Regions from separate parts of the Atlantibacter sp. MEI4A-1023 genome, predicted to be linked through region 1. Evidence: predicted binding sites of a transcription regulator. Region 1 holds the regulator's gene; each other region holds the start of a gene.
What was found. The regulator CRP, encoded in region 1, controls carbon source genes, mostly activating them, when cyclic AMP is high. The targets are predictions, from matches to a motif close to ATGTGANNNNNNTCACAT.
Positions count from the first base shown of each region.

Region 2: ACVV26_RS14705 (CidA/LrgA family protein) is a predicted target of CRP. The motif match lies at 1,674-1,691, and genes of this name have one in related genera.
Region 3: ACVV26_RS00540 (PTS mannitol transporter subunit IICBA) is a predicted target of CRP. The motif match lies at 2,024-2,041, and genes of this name have one in related genera.
Region 4: ACVV26_RS11670 (sugar transporter) is a predicted target of CRP. The motif match lies at 2,835-2,852, and genes of this name have one in related genera.

Region 1 is NZ_CM149568.1:388,356-393,458, forward strand. Features, by position in the region: gene ACVV26_RS01810 (YccS/YhfK family putative transporter) at 1-2,088, opposite strand, end outside; gene argD (bifunctional acetylornithine/succinyldiaminopimelate transaminase) at 1-2, shown strand, start outside; gene crp (cAMP-activated global transcriptional regulator CRP) at 2,136-2,768, opposite strand; gene ACVV26_RS01820 (OsmC family protein) at 3,072-3,476, shown strand; gene ACVV26_RS01825 (phosphoribulokinase) at 3,503-4,369, opposite strand; gene ACVV26_RS01830 (YheU family protein) at 4,479-4,697, opposite strand; gene ACVV26_RS01835 (hydrolase) at 4,694-5,103, opposite strand, start outside.
Region 2 is NZ_CM149568.1:3,067,231-3,072,333, reverse strand. Features, by position in the region: gene cdd (cytidine deaminase) at 1-404, opposite strand, end outside; gene ACVV26_RS14710 (CidB/LrgB family autolysis modulator) at 536-1,231, opposite strand; gene ACVV26_RS14705 (CidA/LrgA family protein) at 1,228-1,626, opposite strand; gene dusC (tRNA dihydrouridine(16) synthase DusC) at 2,090-3,058, shown strand; gene yohP (small membrane protein YohP) at 3,055-3,138, opposite strand; gene ACVV26_RS14690 (SDR family oxidoreductase) at 3,313-4,080, shown strand; gene ACVV26_RS14685 (DedA family protein) at 4,071-4,643, opposite strand; gene ACVV26_RS14680 (Yip1 family protein) at 4,846-5,103, shown strand, end outside.
Region 3 is NZ_CM149568.1:104,563-109,665, forward strand. Features, by position in the region: gene ACVV26_RS00540 (PTS mannitol transporter subunit IICBA) at 1-1,766, opposite strand, end outside; gene ACVV26_RS00545 (DUF3302 domain-containing protein) at 2,421-2,756, shown strand; gene ACVV26_RS00550 (HlyD family secretion protein) at 2,759-3,895, shown strand; gene ACVV26_RS00555 (glutathione S-transferase) at 3,994-4,602, shown strand; gene selA (L-seryl-tRNA(Sec) selenium transferase) at 4,672-5,103, shown strand, end outside.
Region 4 is NZ_CM149568.1:2,424,342-2,429,444, reverse strand. Features, by position in the region: gene marA (MDR efflux pump AcrAB transcriptional activator MarA) at 1-83, opposite strand, end outside; gene marR (multiple antibiotic resistance transcriptional regulator MarR) at 101-535, opposite strand; gene ACVV26_RS11675 (MarC family NAAT transporter) at 800-1,471, shown strand; gene ACVV26_RS11670 (sugar transporter) at 1,552-2,757, opposite strand; gene tdcB (bifunctional threonine ammonia-lyase/L-serine ammonia-lyase TdcB) at 3,285-4,277, shown strand; gene tdcC (threonine/serine transporter TdcC) at 4,302-5,103, shown strand, end outside.

The sequences.
Region 1 (5,103 bases):
AACCGCTTTCGGATTATTTAGCCGCCGGTTTAGCCAGATCCCATGATGCGGCCGCTGACGCCATGCTACAGACGAAATGGTGTGCATGGTATCGAGGTGGCCGAGTATCCGCTGGAGATGCTGTTCCAGCACGCTTAACGGTCCCTGGGACAGGGCTTCCGGCATATCCAGGATCACCGCGTCTTTGGTTTCCCCCGGCTCGTCATATTCCAGCCGCTGCTGGCAGCGCTGGAGCGCAATTTCGCAGGACTGCAAATAGCGCTGCGCCAGGTCCGGCGTCAGCATGGTGTGTTCTCGCGCCATGGTGGTCATGGCATTAATGTGCTCGACGATAAACTGGCTGTGGGTCACCCACAGCTTCATCTCTTCCAGATAGTGGCTATTGAATCCCGGTTCCTGCATTGCCTGGTTCAGCGAGTTGTATAACGCGTTATGCGCCTGGTTGACCAGCATTCGCTGCCAGGCCAGCGGCGTCGGCTGCGGGTCGTCGCTGAGGATCAAGCGTATCGCTTTCTGGTCCGCCTCCAGCGCATCGTGGGCGTTTTTACGCAGCAGGCCGCTTTGCCACTGGGGCCACAACCACACCATGCCGCCAAAGGCGATCAGGCAGCCAATCAAGGTATCAATCAGCCTCGGCAGAATATACTGCTCCCCGCTCAGGGAGAGCAGTTGCAGGCTATACACCGCCGTGACGGTAAAGCCGATCGTCGCCCAGCCGTAATTTTTGCGGATGATGAGATAGCTCACGATGGTGATGACCAGCATCGCCAGCAGGGTGTAACCATCGGCAACGTGATAGTGCAGGGTGATCCCGGCGATGATAAGCCCGGCCATGGTGCCGCCCGCTCGGTGGAGAATGCGCACCCGCGTGGCACCATAGCCGTTCTGGGTCACGAACATCACGGTCATTAAAATCCAGTAGGGTTTCGGTAGGTGCAGGGCGCTACCCACCAGGCTGGCAATACTCAGCATCACCGCAATACGGGCGGAGCTGCGCAGGGCGGTGGACTTCAACGACAGATAGCTTTTCAATGCGCGCAGCACGGGCAGGCGGCGCTGCTTATCTTCCATCAGATCGCGCGAATACAGTGGACGCTGGGATTTCAGCACTCTGGCGATACGGCTGAAATGGTATTCGCAGAACTGTCCCACCGGGTTATCGGGGTGCTGGCGGGCAATTTTTTCCAGCGCGCCAATCTGCTTATCCATTTCAAAGCGCTTCGGATAACGGTGATACAGGATATCGTCGGCGCGTTCCCGCAGGCGGGCCGCCACCGTCTGGGCATTCCAGCGGATCACCGCCTCGGCGTGGCTTTCGCGCACCAGCTTCTGCACCTCTTCGGGCTGATGCAGGCTGACGGAAATATGCTCCTGCAAATCCAGCGCGATCTGAAAAGTGCGCAGCAGGCGTTTATAGCCGTGATGCTTACCGGTCGACAGCATGTGTAGCTGCTGATAACACTGGGTAATCAGGTCGACGGTTTTTTGCTGGCGCGCCAGCAGCGGCGGCAGCGCGCTTTGCGGATCGGTATGCTGGGTCAGCAGGCTGTATTTGGCTTCACAATATTCCGCCAACTGACGGTACAGCAGGCTCAGGGTTTCGCGCAGCGGCTGTTCGCGCCACACCCAGAACCAGAACCAGTTAAATAACCCGTACCATAGCGTGCCCAGGGCATACAGCAGCAGCGGTTCCCACATCGGCATAGAGCCCGCCAGGCTGAGTGTGAATATCGCTGCAATAAGCGACGCCGGGAGCAGGCGAGCATGAAGCGGACTGATTTCCGCCGTGACGCCCAGGATCAGTGCCAGCCCGGAGAGCGCCAACGGCAGCGGCACGGAATTAAGCAGTAATAACTGCACCGCGAGGCTGCTAAGGGCAAACAGCGACCCGCCGATAACCAGGCGTTTAAAGAAGCGCTTGTGCGGGGTGTCCAGGCCAGCGATGTTGCAGCAGGCGGGAACGAGGGAAAAAAGGAGGCCTTGTTGCAGATGGCCCAGAACCAGACCCACCGCCACAGGCAAACACAACACCAAGGTTTGACGAAGTGCGTAGTTGATTTCGGGGTGGTAGATCAGGCGTCGCCACATGGGTGAGATCGGATGAAACGGCGTGTAGCCACGCCGTTTCGCAGGGTTTAGCGGGTACCGTAAACCACAATGGTCTTACCGTGGGCGGAGATCAGGTTTTGATCTTCAAGCATTTTCAAAATGCGGCCAACGGTTTCGCGGGAGCAGCCGACGATCTGGCCGATCTCCTGACGGGTAATTTTGATCTGCATACCATCCGGGTGGGTCATGGCATCCGGCTGTTTAGCCAGATTCAGCAGCGTTTGTGCAATGCGGCCAGTCACATCAAGGAAGGCGAGGTTGCCCACTTTCTCTGACGTCACTTGCAGACGGCGCGCCATCTGCGAAGAAAGACGCATCAGGATGTCAGGGTTAACCTGAATTAGCTGACGGAATTTTTTATAAGAGATTTCTGCCACTTCACACGCCGTTTTGGCGCGAACCCAGGCACTGCGTTCCTGACCTTCTTCGAACAATCCCAGTTCGCCGATGAAATCGCCCTGATTCAGATAAGAGAGGATCATTTCCTTGCCCTCTTCATCTTTAATCAGCACTGCCACGGAGCCTTTAACGATGTAATACAACGTTTCCGCCTTTTCACCCTGGTGAATCAGCGTGCTCTTCGATGGGTACTTATGAATATGGCAATGAGACAAGAACCATTCGAGAGTCGGGTCTGTTTGCGGTTTGCCAAGCACCATGCGCGGTTATCCTCTGTTTTAAGCTGACTCCAGAGAGCAACAATAATAACCCTCTGGGTTTTTGCAATCGTCTCTTCTCCTGGCCGGAGAAGGGGCCTTTAACGTCCTGTGGCCTGTAATAGGTGTGGTCGTATGCACACATGCATTACATCAATGTATCGCTGTAGCATCCGACTGTTTTAGCATAGCTTTACGTGAGTGTCTCCTATTGTCTCGTTTCAGCTTGACCTGGCTCTCATCCGTTGCGCGTTTTGTTACAGCCGCGTAATCTGTCAGTAATTTTGAAACACTGGAGTAACCAAAATGCAGGCAAGAGTGAAGTGGGTAGAAGGGTTAACTTTTCTCGGTGAGTCCGCTTCCGGACACCAGGTTTTAATGGACGGCAACTCCGGTGACAAAGCGCCCAGCCCGATGGAAATGGTATTAATGGCGGCGGGCGGTTGCAGCGCCATTGATGTGGTGTCGATCCTTCAGAAAGGACGTCATGACATCACCGACTGCGAGGTGAAATTGACCTCCGAGCGCCGTGAAGAAGCGCCGCGCTACTTTACCCACATCAACCTGCATTTCATCGTGACCGGTAAAGCGTTAAAAGACGCGGCGGTTTCCCGTGCGGTGGATCTGTCGGCAGAGAAATATTGTTCAGTTGCCTTGATGCTGGAAAAAGCGGTGAACGTCACCCATTCCTACGAAGTGATTGAAGGATAAGTGCTTAATAAGGCGGCGTTGCCGCCTTAAATTTTTCGCCCTTCCATGATTCTTTTTACCAGCGGCAGCATGATCAGCTCCATCGCCAACCCCATTTTCCCGCCTGGCACCACTAATGTATTGATGTGGGAAATGAATGAGCCCTGCAACATGGCCAGCAGCCAGGGGAAATCTATCCCTTCCAGGTTCCTGAAGTGAATCACCACCAGGCTCTCATCCAGCGAGGGAATTGCCTTCGCGGCAAACGGGTTTGATGTGTCAACGGTGGGGACACGCTGGAAGTTAATATGGGTACGCGAGAACTGCGGCGTGATGAAGTTGATGTAGTCTTCCATCGAACGCACGACCGAATCCATCACCGCTTCCCGGGAGTGCCCGCGTTCGCCGGTGTCACGGATGAGCTTCTGGATCCATTCCAGGTTGACGATCGGCACCACGCCCACCAGCAAATCCACATGGCGCGCGACATCATGATGGGGCGTCACCACGCCGCCATGCAACCCTTCGTAAAACAGCACGTCCGTGGGTTCGGGCAACGGTTGCCAGGGGGTAAAAGTACCCGGTACCTGGTTCCAGGGTACGGCTTCGTCATAGGTATGCAGATATTTACGCGATTGCCCGGTACCGGTTTGCCCGTACTGATTAAAAGTCTGTTCCAGCAGGCCAAAGTCGTTGGCCTCCGGCCCGAAATAGCTGATGTGCCTGCCCACGTCGCGCGCTTTGCGGATCGCCATATCCATTTCAGGGCGGGTATAGCGATGAAAGCTGTCCCCTTCCACTTCGGCGGCATGCAGGTTGAGCTGGGCGAAAATCTTACGAAAAGCGAGGCTGGTGGTGGTGGTCCCGGCCCCGCTGGAGCCGGTAACGGCGATGATCGGATGTTGGGCAGACATAGCGGAACAACTCCTTAGGGTAGCGACGTGCAAATAAGACCCGTGCAAGGCGAATGAGTTCTGGCGGTCTGATCAGCCGCCAGTGGTTTTTATTGTTCAGCGAGCGGTCTTACCCCCGAAACTGATCGCGCGGCATGATGTTGACCGTTTCATGCAGTTCCGACCACACCAGAACCGCGTCGCCGCGTTCCAGCTGGTGCTTTACCTGAGAGACTTTATCGCTGAGCGAGCGTTCATGTTCACCATAATCGGTGCCTTCCCGCAAGACAAAAGCTTCAATGAGGTTTTCAAGCGTTTCCGGGTCGAGGGATTGCCAGGGAATAATCATGGTTTATCCAGATAAAGTGTGAGCCAGTCGGGAATGCGCGCTTCAAGCCACATTTTCGGACGCAGGGCGGTACCGCCTACGAATCCCACGTGCCCGCCATATTCGGTCAACTGGTATTCGATATTGGCCGGTAGCTGGGCGATATCCGGGATAACGTGGCTATCCATAAACGGGTCGTCCTGCGCATGAATGATAAGTGTAGGCTGGGTAATTGACGCCAGTAGCGGCATTGCGCTACAGCGCCGGTAATAATCGATGGCGTCGTCAAAACCGTGGGCTTTTGAGGTGATCAAATCGTCGAATTCGCGCAGGCGGCGGATCCCTTTCAGCTGGGCCATATCCACCGGCAGCGTACCGGGATAAGCCAGCAGCTTGCGCGAGGCATTGGCCTTAAGCAAATTCAACA
Region 2 (5,103 bases), 2.1 Mb from region 1:
AATTGGCGGCAGTGTCCGCATGGGGTGTAGTTAACGGTAATCGCCCGCAGACCGGTTTCGCCGCTCATCCAGGCGTGAGTAATGGCGCTTTGTTCGGCGTGGATAGTCTGTTGCAGCGCGATGCCCGGGTATTCCATGTTCGCGCCAAACCATAAATTTCCGCTAACGCCGCGTGCAATAGCCCCAACGTTAAAATGGGAGATAGGGGTTTCGGCGTACGCTGCCGCGAGCGGCAGTAAAGCGAACGCCAGTTCGTCTTCGTTGAGCCCGCACTGACGTTGGATCTGCTGAGACTGTTCGGCAGTCAGCATCGCCGGAAAATGTTCGTCATCCAGCAGGGAAGCAAGCGCGGTTTGCAGAGGCTGAGAAAGCCCGGCAAAGGCAGTATGAAATCGTGAATGCATGGCAACGCCTCTTTATATCGGTTACTGGATCCGTAGTTTACGGAGCCAGAGAGGCTTGATATGTGACATATATCTCGTTATTTATGCAACGAAAATTCTTTCATACAAATTTGCGCGACATCTCGCAAATTTTACGACCAGAACGCCAGGATCACCGGGAATAAAAACGGGGCAATGAGTGAAGTGATAATCCCGCAAATCACCAGCGCCAACGAACTAAACGCGCCTTCCTGATAGTCCAGCTCCGCGCAGCGGGCGGTGCCCAGGGCGTGCGAGGCGGTGCCCATCGCCAGGCCGCGCGCCGATTTGGTGCGAATGCGCATGATATTCAGCAGGCTGTGGCCAAAGACCGCGCCCAAAATCCCGACGAAAATCACGCACACCGCGCTGATAGCTGGAATGCCACCGAGGCTGCCGCCCACCGCCATCGCAATCGGCGTGGTGACGGATTTCGGCAACACTGATGCGGCGATTTCCGGGGATGCGCCCATCAGCAGCGCCACGGAGGTGCCGGTTAACATCGCTACCATACTGCCGATAAAGCAGATGGTGATGATCGATTTCCAGCGCGCGCGGATCTGGTGAAGTTGCTCATACAGTGGAAACGCCAGCGCCACCACGGCGGGTTGCAGCAGGTCATTGAGGATTTTGCTGCCCTGGAAATAGTGATCGTAAGGCGTATGGGTGAACACCAACAGCGGGATAATTACTACCATCGATACCAGTAACGGGTTCAGCAACGGAGTTTTTAATTTTGCCGCCAGCTTACGGGCCGCGAAAAATACCACCAGGGTTAACGGCAGCGACCACCAGATATGCTCAATCATTGTTTAGGCTCCTGCTGGCCGATGACTTTGCGCTGGCCGTGCACCAGATGTGAACTCCAGCTCACCACCAGAAACACCACCAGGGTACTGATAAAGCACGACACCACCACCGGGCCGAACTGCGCTTTCAGCACATCGACATACTGCATTACGCCAATCCCCACCGGCACAAACAGCAGCGCCATATAGCGAATCAGCACGTTGCAGCCGGGTTTGACCCATTTCGACGGGAGGATCTGGAGCGACAGCAGGATAAACATAATCAGCATCCCGATAATGCTGCCGGGAATGGTGATAGGCAGCAGCGCCGCCAGGGCGATACCCGCATACAAACAGGCATAAATCAGGATAAACGCACGGACAAAGTGCCAGATTGTGGTCAGCATAGTGCTCATATCAATAACCTTGTTGGAATGCATTCATCATACAATTAAAGAAAATTGTGTGCTACAGATCACATCATGATTTTATGGCATCAAAAGTATGCCTGGCGTGCACAGTTGCAAGCCTTGTCAGGTATTAACCCCGTCATTCTTCACGTTGCAGATGCGTTGGCTTGACTCGCTCACCCCAGTCACTTACTGATGTAAGCGCCTGGGGATTCGCTGCGTCGACGCGTGACTCAGCCTTCGGCTTCGCCCCTTCGGGGCCAGCGCAAGCGCTGTTCAAAGCCCTTCAGGCTTTGTCCTGCAACTTGAATTATTTAGGGGATAAAAGAGGGAGGTGCAGGTGCAGCATTTTTATATTTTTTGCCAGCATACCCGGCGGAGCGGGCGGGCTCAATGGCATCGCGTAAAATGCATTTCCCTTCTTGTCGCCAGGCGCTACCATAGCGCCTCTTTTTTACTGAGGTCGGCTATGCGTGTATTACTGGCGCCAATGGAAGGCGTACTGGATTCCCTGGTACGTGAACTGTTAACGGACGTGAACGATTACGATCTGTGCGTCACGGAATTCCTGCGCGTGGTGGATAACCTGCTGCCAGCAAAATCCTTCTATAAACTCTGCCCGGAACTGCATCACCAGAGCCGCACCCCGTCGGGCACGTTAGTGCGCATTCAACTTTTAGGCCAGCACCCGCAGTGGCTGGCGGAAAATGCCGCCCGCGCGGTGGAGCTGGGCTCCTGGGGCGTGGACCTCAACTGCGGCTGCCCCTCAAAGCTGGTTAACGGCAGCGGCGGCGGGGCGACATTGCTCAAAGATCCCGATCTGATTTATCGCGGCGCGAAGGCGATGCGTGAAGCGGTCCCGGCAAACTTACCGGTGACGGTGAAAGTACGCCTCGGCTGGGACAGCGACGCCCGCCAGTTCGACATCGCCGATGCGGTGCAGCAGGCGGGCGCTACCGAACTGGTTGTGCATGGCCGCACCAAAGAGGATGGTTATAAAGCCGAGCGCATCAACTGGGCGGCAATTGGCGAAATTCGCCAACGCCTGTCGATTCCGGTGATCGCCAATGGCGAAATCTGGGACTGGGAGAGCGGTCAGGCGTGTTTGCAGGCCACGGGTTGTGACGCGGTTATGGTCGGGCGCGGCGCGCTGAACGTGCCGAATTTAAGCCGGGTCGTAAAATACAACGAAGCGCCGATGGCCTGGCCGGAGGTGGTTGAATTACTGCAAAAATACACTCAGCTTGAGAAGCAGGGCGACACCGGCATGTACCATGTGGCGCGCATTAAGCAGTGGCTGGGTTATTTACGAAAAGCCTATCCGCAGGCGGCTGAACTATTTACCACTATCCGTACCTTAACGGATTCGCCGTCGATTGCCGCGGCGATTGACGGGTACGCCCGGCAGGCGTACCCCGTGGATAGCATCACGATTTAGAAAATCGCCTTAAACACACCCGTAACCACCAACAGCCCAATCAAAAAGATAATCAAAACCGCCCATAGAATAATTTTCATCTCTTTCCCTCTGTTTGTTAACCAGTACATCCGTAACTGAGTATAGGAAAGATTGAGAAAGTGGCGAGGCGGTTCCCGCTTCGCCGCCGAGAAACCGGGCTTTACCCTTGCTTACGCTGCTCTCCTGTTCCTTTTCTATACTTATCCTTTCTTCGCATCCAGAGAGGACGACCCATGACCCAACGAGTTGCAATAGTGACCGCTTCCGATTCCGGCATCGGCAAGAAATGTGCGGAATTACTGGCACAGCAAGGTTTCGACATCGGTATTACCTGGCATAGCGACGACAAGGGTGCCAAAGAGACCGCCGAACAGGTGCGATCGTTTGGCCGCAACGTGGAAATGGTCCAGCTTGATTTAAGCCATTTACCTGACGGCGCGAACGCCATTCAGGAACTGATCGACCGTTTCGGGCGCATTGACGTGCTGGTGAACAATGCGGGGGCGATGTCAAAAGCAGCATTCCTGGATATGCCGTTTGAAGACTGGCGCAACGTGTTTACCGTGGACGTGGATGGCGCGTTTTTGTGTTCGCAAATCGCCGCGCGTGCGATGGTGAAACAGGGGGAGGGCGGGCGCATCGTCAATATCACGTCGGTTCATGAGCATACGCCGTTGCCCGAAGCCAGCGCTTACACGGCTGCAAAACATGCCCTCGGCGGCCTGACGAAATCAATGGCGCTGGAACTGGTGAGCCACGGCATTCTGGTGAATTCCGTTGCGCCTGGCGCCATCGCCACGCCGATGAATGATATGGATGAAGAAGACGTGAAACCCGGCTCGCTGCCGACGGTGCCGCTGGCGCGTCCGGGACGCACGGAAGAGATCGCAAGCCTGGTGGCCTGGCTGTGTTCAGAGCAGGCGGCTTATGCCACCGGCCAGTCGTTTATCGTTGACGGTGGTTTTATGCTCGCCAACCCGCAGTTTAAACCTCAGGAGTGAGGCTTTTTACGCTGGCGGCGTTTAAAGCCGTAGCGCAGTAGCGCCACGCATCCCACGGCCAGCGCCAGCCAAATCCAGTGTTTCAGGTGCTGGTCGAGGGAGTGTAGCCACGGCGCAATCACTTCGCCCCCCACATACCCCAGGGTGGTAAACAGCGCCGCCCAGACCAGCGCGCCGATAATATTCAGCGGCAGAAACACCTTTGGCGGCACGTGGCTGGCCCCGATCAGCAGCGGCCCAATAATGCGAAAACCGTACATAAACCGGCATCCGGGCACAAACAATAGCGGATGGCGGGCAATCAGCTTCTGCGCAGAGGCGATTTTATCCTGATGTTTATTAAAACGTTTGAGCAACTTCGCGCCATAGCGCCGTCCCAGCAAATAGAGTACCTGGTCGCCAATCATCCCGCCCAGCGCCACCACCAGCACCACCAGCGGAAACGCCAGTAAACCCTGATGCGCCGCCACGCCGCCCAACAAGGTGATGGTTTCGCCCTCCGCCATACTGCCCAGCAGCAACGCCGCATAGCCATATTGTGAAATGAGTGCTGATACATCCATCGCGAGTCTGTTCACTCCATGTTATTCATTGTATTAAGAATACACCCCGAGGCCGGGAACGCCTCGTCCAGCGGTGATTTTCACGGGGCTCGCTAAATCGTGCTGTTCAATAATTAATCACCCCACCTGCGTTATACTTATCTCATCCTTCCGGGAGCCAGCGTCACGGCTGGCGTGAGCGTGTTACCAAACAGGGGGCATTATGAACCATGTCTGGGGGCTTTTTTCCCATCCTTATCGTGAAATGCAGGTCATTAAGGGCGAAAACGAAACCGTTTCGCATCACTACACCCACCACGTGCTGATCATGGCGGCCGTTCCGGTGATTTGCGCGTTTATTGGCACCACCCAAATAGGCTGGGATTTTGACGACGGCAACGTGGTAAAACTGTCGCTGTTTACCGGCTTCGCGCTGGCAATCCTGTTTTATGGCCTGATGTTAGCGGGCGTGGCGGTTATG
Region 3 (5,103 bases), 280 kb from region 1:
CGGGCAATATCGTCCGCTTCTTCGCCGAAACGCACGCCTTGCGGGTACTGGCAGAAGACAACGCCGGTTTTCAGTACGCGGTCTTTCGCTTCCACAGTGCCGTGCGGAACCGCGATGGACTCACCCAGATAGGTCGGGGTCAGTTTTTCACGCTCCAGCATCGCATCCACGTATTCCGGCTGTACGTAGCCGCCTTTTACCAGTTGCTCGCCAGCAAAAATAATGGCTTCTTCTTTGCTGCTCGCGGTGCGGCCCAGGAAGATGTTTTCCGCGCCCAGCTTAAACAGGTGGGTGTCGTTGGCGTCGAAGCTGTCCTGCAGGCTGGTGCGCACTTTTGCTTCGTTGTCAGTGTGACGCTGCGCGGCAACCAGACGTTCGGTCAGGCTGGTGTACAGGCCGCTGTCCAGGAAGTTGGTCAGCGAAATGTGCTGGGCCTGCGGTGCCTGGCGCATAGCACGCTCGGTCAGATCGCGGTGGGTAATGACCACATCCACATCAGACGGCAGGCTGTTGATGGCGCTGTTGGTCACGGAGATGTTGGTCAAACCCGCATCCTGAACTTTCTTACGCAGTACGCCTGCACCCATGGCGCTGGATCCCATACCGGCATCACAGGCCACGATAATTTTACGCACGTGGCTCAGGTCGTTGGTCACTTCGCCCGCAGACAGCGGAGTCGCCGCGCCTTTGGACTGCGCTTTCATATCCTGCATGCGGCGGGTTGCGGCTTCGATATCGTCTTCTTCTTTCACTTTGCTGGTTTTCAGCAGGATAGCGGCGATCACGAAGGAGACACCCATTGCAGCGAAGATAGACACCAGGTTAGCGAAGTAGGCACCTTTCGGCGTCATGGCCAGCACCGCCAGGATAGAACCCGGAGAAGCCGGAGAAACCAGACCACCACCCAGAACGCTCAGGCAGAACACGCCAGTCATACCGCCGAGGATAACGGCGATCAGCAGACGCGGGTTCATCAGCACATACGGGAAGTAAATTTCGTGGATACCCCCCAGGAAGTGGATGATTGCCGCACCGCCCGCAGACTGCTTGGCGCTGCCACGACCGAAGAACATGTACGCCAGCAGGATACCCATACCCGGGCCTGGGTTAGCTTCAATCAGGAAGAAAATAGACTTGCCGAGTTCATGAGACTGCTGAATACCCAGCGGCGAGAAGATACCGTGGTTAATCGCGTTGTTCAGGAACAGAATTTTGGCCGGTTCAACGAAGATGGACGCCAGCGGCAACATATCATGGACAACCATGAAGTTAACGCCTGCTGCCAGCACTTTAGACAGCGCTTCAACCAGCGGGCCAATGCCGAGGAATGCCAGAATCGCCAGGATCATACCGATGATGCCAGCGGAGAAGTTGTTTACCAGCATTTCAAAACCGGATTTGATCTTACCGTCTACCCAGCTATCGAAATGTTTAATCGCCCAGCCACCCAGAGGGCCAGCAATCATTGCGCCGAGGAACATCGGCATATCCGCGCCCACGATCACGCCCATGGTGGTGATGGCACCGACCACGCCGCCACGGTCACCGCCGATCAAACGGCCACCGGTATAACCAATCAACAGCGGCAGCAGGTAGGTGATCATCGGACCGACCAGTTTCGCCAACGTTTCGTTCGGCAACCATCCGGTGGGAATAAACAGCGCCGTGATAATACCCCAAGCGATAAATGCGCCGATGTTTGGCATTACCATGTTACTTAGAAAACGACCAAAGCTTTGCACTCTGATCTTGATATCGGATGACATAAAACACCCCTTCTTATGTTTACGCGCAGGCTTGCGGCCCGAGGTTTATTGTGAACGTGGCGGCAGAGGTAGCCGGCTCAATGTTCTGGTGATGCGAAATCTGGCACTGAATCGTTCAACTGTCCAGTTGATGGGAAATAATGTGATTTATATCTCCTTTTAAAGGGGGTAGGCCAGGTATATGAGGTGATCAAGATCACAAATACCATGTGTAAAAAAAGAACAAAGGTAAAGAAAGCGCAGTTTTACGGGGTTAAATGTGACAAAGATCACATTATTTCGTGGTTGGTTTGTTATTCATTTGTGATGGTGATCACAATAAATATTGACTCGGATTTAACCGAATGTGATCAACAGCAAACCTGACTATGACGTGGTGCCAGACTGTAACTTTGCGACATTCCGCACACGGCGATCATCCTTCGGTATGATGTGCTACTCCCGTTGCTAAATTATTCTATTATTGAATTAACAAGCGGTACGGGTTTGCAATGGCTACTTAATAACAAGAGATCATGACAGCCCGATAACAGCGCTATCGGCTCACTGAAAGCTGAGCGTTATCCATCACTAAGGACATTTCTACGATTTTGCCGAAAGCGACGGCGGATGAGCGCAGTGGCGACAAGGCGGGTTTCCCCAATGGAGGCCACAATGTTTCTTAATTATTTTGCACTTGGCGTGTTAGTGGTCGTGTTTCTGGTGATTTTTTACGGGATCATCATTATTCATGACATCCCCTATGAAATTGCTAAAAAACGTAATCACCCGCATGCCGATGCTATTCATGTCGCTGGCTGGGTCAGTCTTTTTACCCTTCATGTTATTTGGCCCTTCTTATGGATATGGGCCACGCTATATCGCCCAGAACGCGGGTGGGGAATGCAAGATACCCAAAGAATTGATGCGTTAAATCAGCGTATTATCGTGCTTGAAAACGAGCTGGCGCGTCAGAAGAACCCTCCAGAAATCAATAAAACGAGTGAATAATTATGGACCTGCTAATTATCCTCACCTATGTGGCGCTGGCGTGGCTGATATTTAAAATTTTCAAAATACCGGTAAATAAATGGACCATTCCTACGGCGGCGCTGGGGGGCGTATTTTTGGTCGGCGCGTTAATTTTATTAATGAATTACAACCACCCTTATACCTTTACTGCGCAAAAGGCGGTGATCTCTATACCGATTGTTCCGCAGGTTACAGGCGTGGTGATCGAAGTGACGCAAAAACAAAACCAGCTGATTAATAAGGGCGAGATGCTGTTTAAGCTCGACCCGACGCGCTATGCCGCGCGGCTGAAAAAATTGCAGGCCGATTTAGTCACGGCGGAAAACGCCACCAAAGTACTGGAATCGCAATTGCAGGAAGCCGTGGCGATTACCGATCAAGCCACTGCCGAACGCGATAGATTTTTCAAAGATTATCAGCGTTATTTGAGGGGCAGCCAGGCGAAGGTCAACCCATTTTCCGAACGGGATATTGATACTGCCCGCCAGCAATATCTGGCCCAGGAAGCGGTGTTGAAAGCGTCGCTGGCCGATCAGCAGCAGATCAAAAGCCAAATCAACAGCCGGCTGTTTGGCGATCAGTCAGAGGTGGCCAGTTTGCGTGCCCAGGTGGCGGAAGCGACTTACAACCTGTCGCAAACCGTAGTGCGCGCCCCGGAAAATGGCTACGTCACCCAGGTGCTGGTGCGCCCAGGCACCTATGCGGCGGCCCTGCCGCTGCGCCCGGTGATGGTGTTTATTCCCGAGCAAAAACGCCAGGTTATCGCCGCGTTCCGTCAGAACTCGCTGCTGCGTCTGCAACCCGGCGATGACGCGGAGGTGGTATTTAACGCGCTGCCAGGCCAGGTATTCCACGGCAAACTGGCGGGCATCAGCCCGATTGTGCCTACCGGCGCATATCAGTCGCAGGGCACGCTGCAAACGCTCAATATTACCCCCGGCGGCGACGGGGTGATAGCGACGATTATTCTCGATCCCAGTGAAGATATTGATGCGCTACCGGACGGCATTTACGCCCAGGTTGCCGTCTACTCGCAGCATTTCACCCACGTCTCCGTGATGCGCAAAGTGCTGCTGCGCATGACCAGCTGGATGCACTATCTCTATCTCGATCACTAATCAGGGAAACGGGACGGCAAGTTGCATTGCCGTCCTGCCATTTCGCCTGAAGTGCGCCATACTTATCGCTTTATTGGCGTTTATCCAGGGAGTCAGTCATGAAGCTTGTCGGTAGCTACACCAGCCCGTTTGTACGCAAGATTTCAATTATCATGCTTGAGAAAGGGATTACGTTTGAATTCGTCAACGATGCCCCGTATGAAGCGCAGAATAAAATCGTCCAGTACAACCCGCTGGGCAAAGTCCCGGCGCTGGTGACCGACGACGGCGAGGTGTGGTTTAACTCCCCCATTATTGTGGAATATCTGGAGCTGTTGGGGATCGCCCCGGCGCTGCTGCCGCGTGATCCCATGGCCTCGCTGAAAGTACGCCAGATTGAAGCCCTGGCCGACGGCATTATGGATGCGGGACTGGTCTCGGTACGTGAACAGGCTCGCCCGGCTGCGCAACAGTCCGAGACCGAGCTGCTGCGCCAGCGCGAAAAAATCAGCCGCAGCCTGGATATGCTGGAAAAATACGTGGCGGACGGCACGCTTAACGCGGATGAACTCAACGTCGCCACTATCGCTGTGGCCTGTGCCATTGGTTATCTCAATTTCCGCCGCGTGTCGCCGGGCTGGTGCGTTGATCGCCCAAAACTGGTGAAACTGGTGGAAACCTTGTTCCAGCGCGAGAGCTTTGCCCGCACTGAACCGCCAACGGCATGATCTCCTGCTATGACAGGGGGTATCGCCCCCTGTACACTGATGGGTATTTTCCATAACCCATTCAGCGCCATGACCACAGAAAACCGTTCGCTCTATAGCCAGATCCCCTCAACGGACAGCCTGCTGCGGGATGCGGCTTTTCAACCTTTACTGGAAAACTGGGGCCATACCCAGGTCGCCGATATGCTGCGCCAGCTTCAGGACGAGGCGCGGCAGTGTGTACGTGAAACCCACCTGCTGCCGGGCTGGAGCCAGCACTGGGCTGCCGCCTGTGAAAGCCGGTTAAGCGCCGCCACGCAGAGCGCGTACCGGGCGGTGTTCAATCTGACCGGCACGGTGCTGCATACCAACCTGGGGCGCGCCTTGCAGCCGGAAAGCGCCATCGAGGCCGTGGCAAAGGTGATGCGTTCTGCAATCACGCTGGAATACGATCTGGGCGACGCCGGACGCGGCCACCGCGACCGGGCGCTGGCGCAGCTGCTGTGCGACATTACCGGCGCG
Region 4 (5,103 bases), 2.0 Mb from region 1:
AGTGAAAGCGGGGACTCCAGATTCTCTTCAATCCAGTCCAAAATGCTATGAATCGTCACCGCATCATTGTTACGTCTGGACATCGTCTTATCTCCGTCGATTACGGCAGAACCTTCTTGAGCAGGTATTCAAGGGTTGCCACTTCTTCTGCCGTCATATTTTTAGTTAATTCTTGATGCAGGGTTTGCCCTACTAATTGATGACATTGCTCACACAGCGCAGCGCCCTCAGGCGTTAACTGGATCAGTACGCCGCGCTTGTCGTTGGGGTTCGGCAAGCGTTCGATCCAGCCTTTGCAGACCAGGCGGTCAAGCATGCGGGTCAGGGCGCCTAAATCTACCGATAGCACCTTTTTCAGCTCCACCGGCGTAATGGAACCTCCACAGCGTATGGAACACAGCACTTTGAACTGCGCGGCGGTGATATCCATCGGGGAGAGGTAGTCATTAAGCAAACGATCTTTTTTTTGATTCACCAGATGGATCAGGCGACCCAGCGGGATGATGTTATTAAACAGATCGTCGGGATTATTCACGGTGTTTGCCCAGGCAAGTAGATTAGTCACGGCAGATATTATTGCCCAGGCAAATATAAGTCAACTGAATGAAAAGAAGATGACACGATCTGCTAAAACGTTTCATAAGTTAAACTTTTAATGGCGAAATGTTACTCGCACCAGAAGGGAATTGGGCAGCAAACCGGGTTTGTAAAGAACGCGACGAAACCTTACGCTTTGATGATGGTATCCCGGCGCGGGCCTCCTTATACTCCGCCTGCCATTCACAGGAAGAGGATTGATATGCTGGAATTATTTAAGGCTCTGGGGCTTGGACTGGTGGTGCTGTTACCGCTGGCAAACCCGCTCACCACCGTGGCGCTGTTTTTGGGATTATCCGGCCATATGAGCAGCGCCGAGCGCAACCGCACGGCGCTGATGACGTCGATTAACGTGGTGGTCATCATGCTGGTGGCGTGGTACGCCGGTCAGCTGGTGATGGATACCTTCGGCATTTCGATACCCGGTCTGCGTATTGCTGGCGGCCTGATTGTGGCGTTTATCGGTTTTCGGATGCTGTTCCCGCCGGCTAAAGGCCATGAGGCTCCGGAGGTGCAGAGCAAAGCCGAAGAGATCCATCAGGAGCCGGACACCAATATCGCCTTTGTGCCGCTGGCGATGCCGAGCACTGCCGGGCCCGGCACTATTGCAATGATCATCAGTTCCGCCTCCACGCTGCGCCATTCCGATGCGTTTCCGGCCTGGATTGTCGCCGTTGCGCCGCCGCTGCTGTTTATCATTATCGGCATTATTCTCTGGGGCAGTTTGCGGAGCTCCGGCGCGGTAATGCGCGTGGTCGGCAAAGGCGGGATAGAGGCGATTTCACGCCTGATGGGCTTTCTGCTGGTCTGTATGGGTGTGCAGTTCATTATCAACGGCGTGCTTGAGATTGTGACCAGCTATCACGGAGGGTAAGCAACTGCCGGAGAATATCCGCGCCCGCCTGGCCTGGAACCCGGGGTTCACCTGGCTGGCGGGCGTGATGAAACGCGCGCTTAGTTCGGGTTAACCTGGCGGGGCGGTTCTTCCAGCGACACCGGCCAGCGGCGGAAAATAATCACAGCCCAACCCAGCGCCGCCAGCGCGGGGATCGCGCCGATATAGCCCACCGAGGCCATTGAAAAATTCATGCTCACCAGGTTGCCGACCAGCGCGCCCGCGCCGATGCCAATATTAAAAATGCCGGAAAACAGCGACATCGCCACATCGGTGGCGTCCGGGGCCAGTGCCAGCACTTTCACCTGCATCCCCAGTGCGATCAGCATAATCGCCACCCCCCAGAAGGCGCACAGCGCGGTCAGCGACCATGTGTTACGACTGGCGGGCAACAGCAGAAGCAGGCAGCACACCAGCAGGGCTATCGCCATACCGATCAGCAGCGAGGCGTGCTGGTTGCCCAGTTTGCCGAAAATCACGCTACCGATAATGCCGGTAAAGCCCAGCACCAGCAGCATATATGTCGCGAAGTTTTCGCTCAGCCCCGCCACGGTCTGCACAAACGGCTCGATATAGCTGTAGGCGGTAAAGTGCGCGGTCACGACCACTACCGTCAGAATATAAATACTGATTAACGCCGGACGGCGGAACAATACTGGCAGGCTTTTTAATGAACCGGAGTGCTCGCTCGGCAGTTTCGGCAGCAGGCGCGCCAGACACACCAGGGTAATTAATGCGCCCATCCCGATGGCGAAGAAGGTGGTACGCCAGCCGAAGTACTGCCCGACCACGCGGCCAATCGGGATACCCAGCACGGATGCCAGCGCGGTGCCGGTGGCGATCAGGCTTAGCGCCTGGGCGCGTTTGCCCGCCGGGGCCAGGCGGATTGCCAGCGAGGCGGTAATCGACCAGAAAATCGCATGAGCGAACGCAATGCCGACGCGGCTGATAACCAGTACTTCAAAATTCCAGGCCAGAAACGACACAATATGGCTGGCGATAAACACCACAAACAGCGCAATCAACAGCTTGCGACGCTCAATCTGGCTGGTAAGCAGCATAAAGGGCAGGGACATCAACCCCACCACCCAGGCGTAAATCGTCAGCATGATGCCCGCCTGGGCGCTTTGCATACCAAAGCTGCTGGCGATGTCCGACAGTAAACCCACCGGCACAAACTCGGTGGTGTTAAAGATGAATGCGGCGACAGCAAGCGTAACCACCCGCAGCCACGCGGTTTTGCGTGAGACTGTGTTGTTTGTCATAGAGAAGTATCGCGATGGTTAAGAAATGGTGGGAGTAAGGCGATCATAAAACCATCACTCCGGTGAATTCAATCTTTTTGTGACGCAAATCTCATTTTTAACTGCAAGGAAAGACGTGTAAAAATCGGCAAAACTTGCTTGCAGAAAAAACGTTGGCTGAAAAACATTCAGACTGCTTATGATCATGAATCAACCCATAAGTAAATAATATGTTAATAATTGGTAAGCTGTGTAATTTATAGTTTATTTAAAAGCGCTGCATTTAATTCACGAATTAACTTTTGATTTAAATTTAAACATATTGCTCCTAAAGAGGTATTACTATTTTTATTTAATTCGCATTAGTTAAATTAATCCGAAATTATTAAAATGTCGACCCCGTAGCATTTTCTTAATTAATTACTCTCCGAAAACATTGACCGGGGGCGTTTTGACGTGTGTGTCACATTAATGGTGGTGGATGTACCTTAGGATCGCCGCGTCTTGAAAATAAAACTCTGTATCAGACGGCTACGAAAGGATTTACCATGATAACCTACGATAATCTTCCACTGACCATCCATGACATAATGGAAGCCCGCACCCGTCTTAATGGGCGCATCTATAAAACCGGTCAACCGCGTTCCAATTATTTAAGCGAACGTTGCAAGGGAGAAATATTTCTTAAATTTGAAAACATGCAACGCACCGGGTCATTTAAAATTCGTGGAGCCTTTAATAAATTAAGTTCGTTAACTGAAGATGAAAAGCGTCAGGGTGTTGTCGCATGCTCAGCAGGCAACCATGCTCAGGGTGTTTCTCTTTCTTGCGCCATGCTGGGAATTAACGGAAAGGTGGTCATGCCTTCCTGCGCGCCGAAATCAAAAGTGGCCGCAACCACCGATTATTCTGCGGAAGTGATTCTGCACGGAAATAGCTTTAACGAAACTATCGCTAAAGCCAGCGAAATTATGGAAATGGAAGGACGTTTATTTATCCCGCCATTTGATGACGAAAAAGTCATCGCCGGCCAGGGCACCATTGGCCTTGAAATTCTTGAAGATTTATACGATGTGGATAACGTTATTGTGCCAATCGGCGGCGGCGGACTGATTGCCGGCGTGGCGCTGGCAATTAAATCCATCAACCCGCGCATTAATATTATCGGCGTACAGTCAGAAAACGTTCACGGAATGGCGTCTTCTTATTATGCCGGCCACATTACCAATCACCGTAATGCCGGAACGTTAGCCGACGGCTGTGATGTCGCGCGTCCGGGCATTTTAACGTACGAAATCGTTAAAGATCTGGTCACGGATATTGTACTGGTCACCGAAGAAGAGATTCGTTCCAGTATGGTTCACCTGATCCAGAGAAATAAAATTATCACTGAAGGGGCAGGGGCTTTAGCCAGCGCTGCATTATTAAGCGGCAAGCTTGATCATTATATCCAGGGTAAGAAAACCGTTAGCATTATTTCCGGTGGCAATATTGACCTGTCGCGCGTATCGCAAATTACCGGTCTTGAAACCACTCACTAATAATTTTTGTACAGGATACTTCAAATGAGTTTGGATAATACTGTTGTAACCGGTCAGAAAGCGTCGGGCTTCGCCTGGCGTAAATCTGACACCACGTGGACACTCGGTCTGTTTGGTACGGCAATCGGCGCTGGGGTATTATTTTTCCCGATTCGCGCCGGTTTCGGTGGCTTAATTCCAATTTTATTAATGTTAGTGCTGGCTTACCCGATCGCTTTTTATTGCCACCGCGCGCTGGCTCGCTTGTGCCTGTCCGGCAGTAATCCATCGGGCAACATCACCGAAACCGTCGAAGAGCACTTCGGTAAAACCGGCGGCGTGGTGATTACCTTCTTGTACTTCTTCGCGATTTGTCCGCTGCTGTGGATTTATGGCGTAACCATCACCAACACCTTTATGACTTTCTGGGTTAACCAGCTTGGCATGGAACCGTTGAACCGCGGCTTTGTAGCGCTGTTCCTGCTGCTGCTGATGGCATTCGTTATCTGGTTTGGTAAAGACCTGATGGTGAAAGTCATGAGCTTCCTGGTATTCCCGTTCATCGCCAGCCTGGTGCTGATTTCCCTGTCGCTGATCCCTTACTGGAACGGTGCGGTGATCGAGCAGGCCAGCGTCGCGGATATCTCCCTGCTGGGCCATGACGGTATTCTGGTCACCGTATGGTTGGGGATATCCATCATGGTGTTCTCCTTTAACTTCTCGCCGATTGTCTCTTCTTTCGTGGTGTCTAAACGCGAAGAGTACGAAGGCGAATTCGGTAAAGAGTACACCGAGAAGAAATGCTCCCAGATTATCTCCCGCGCCAGCATGTTGATGGTTGCCGTGG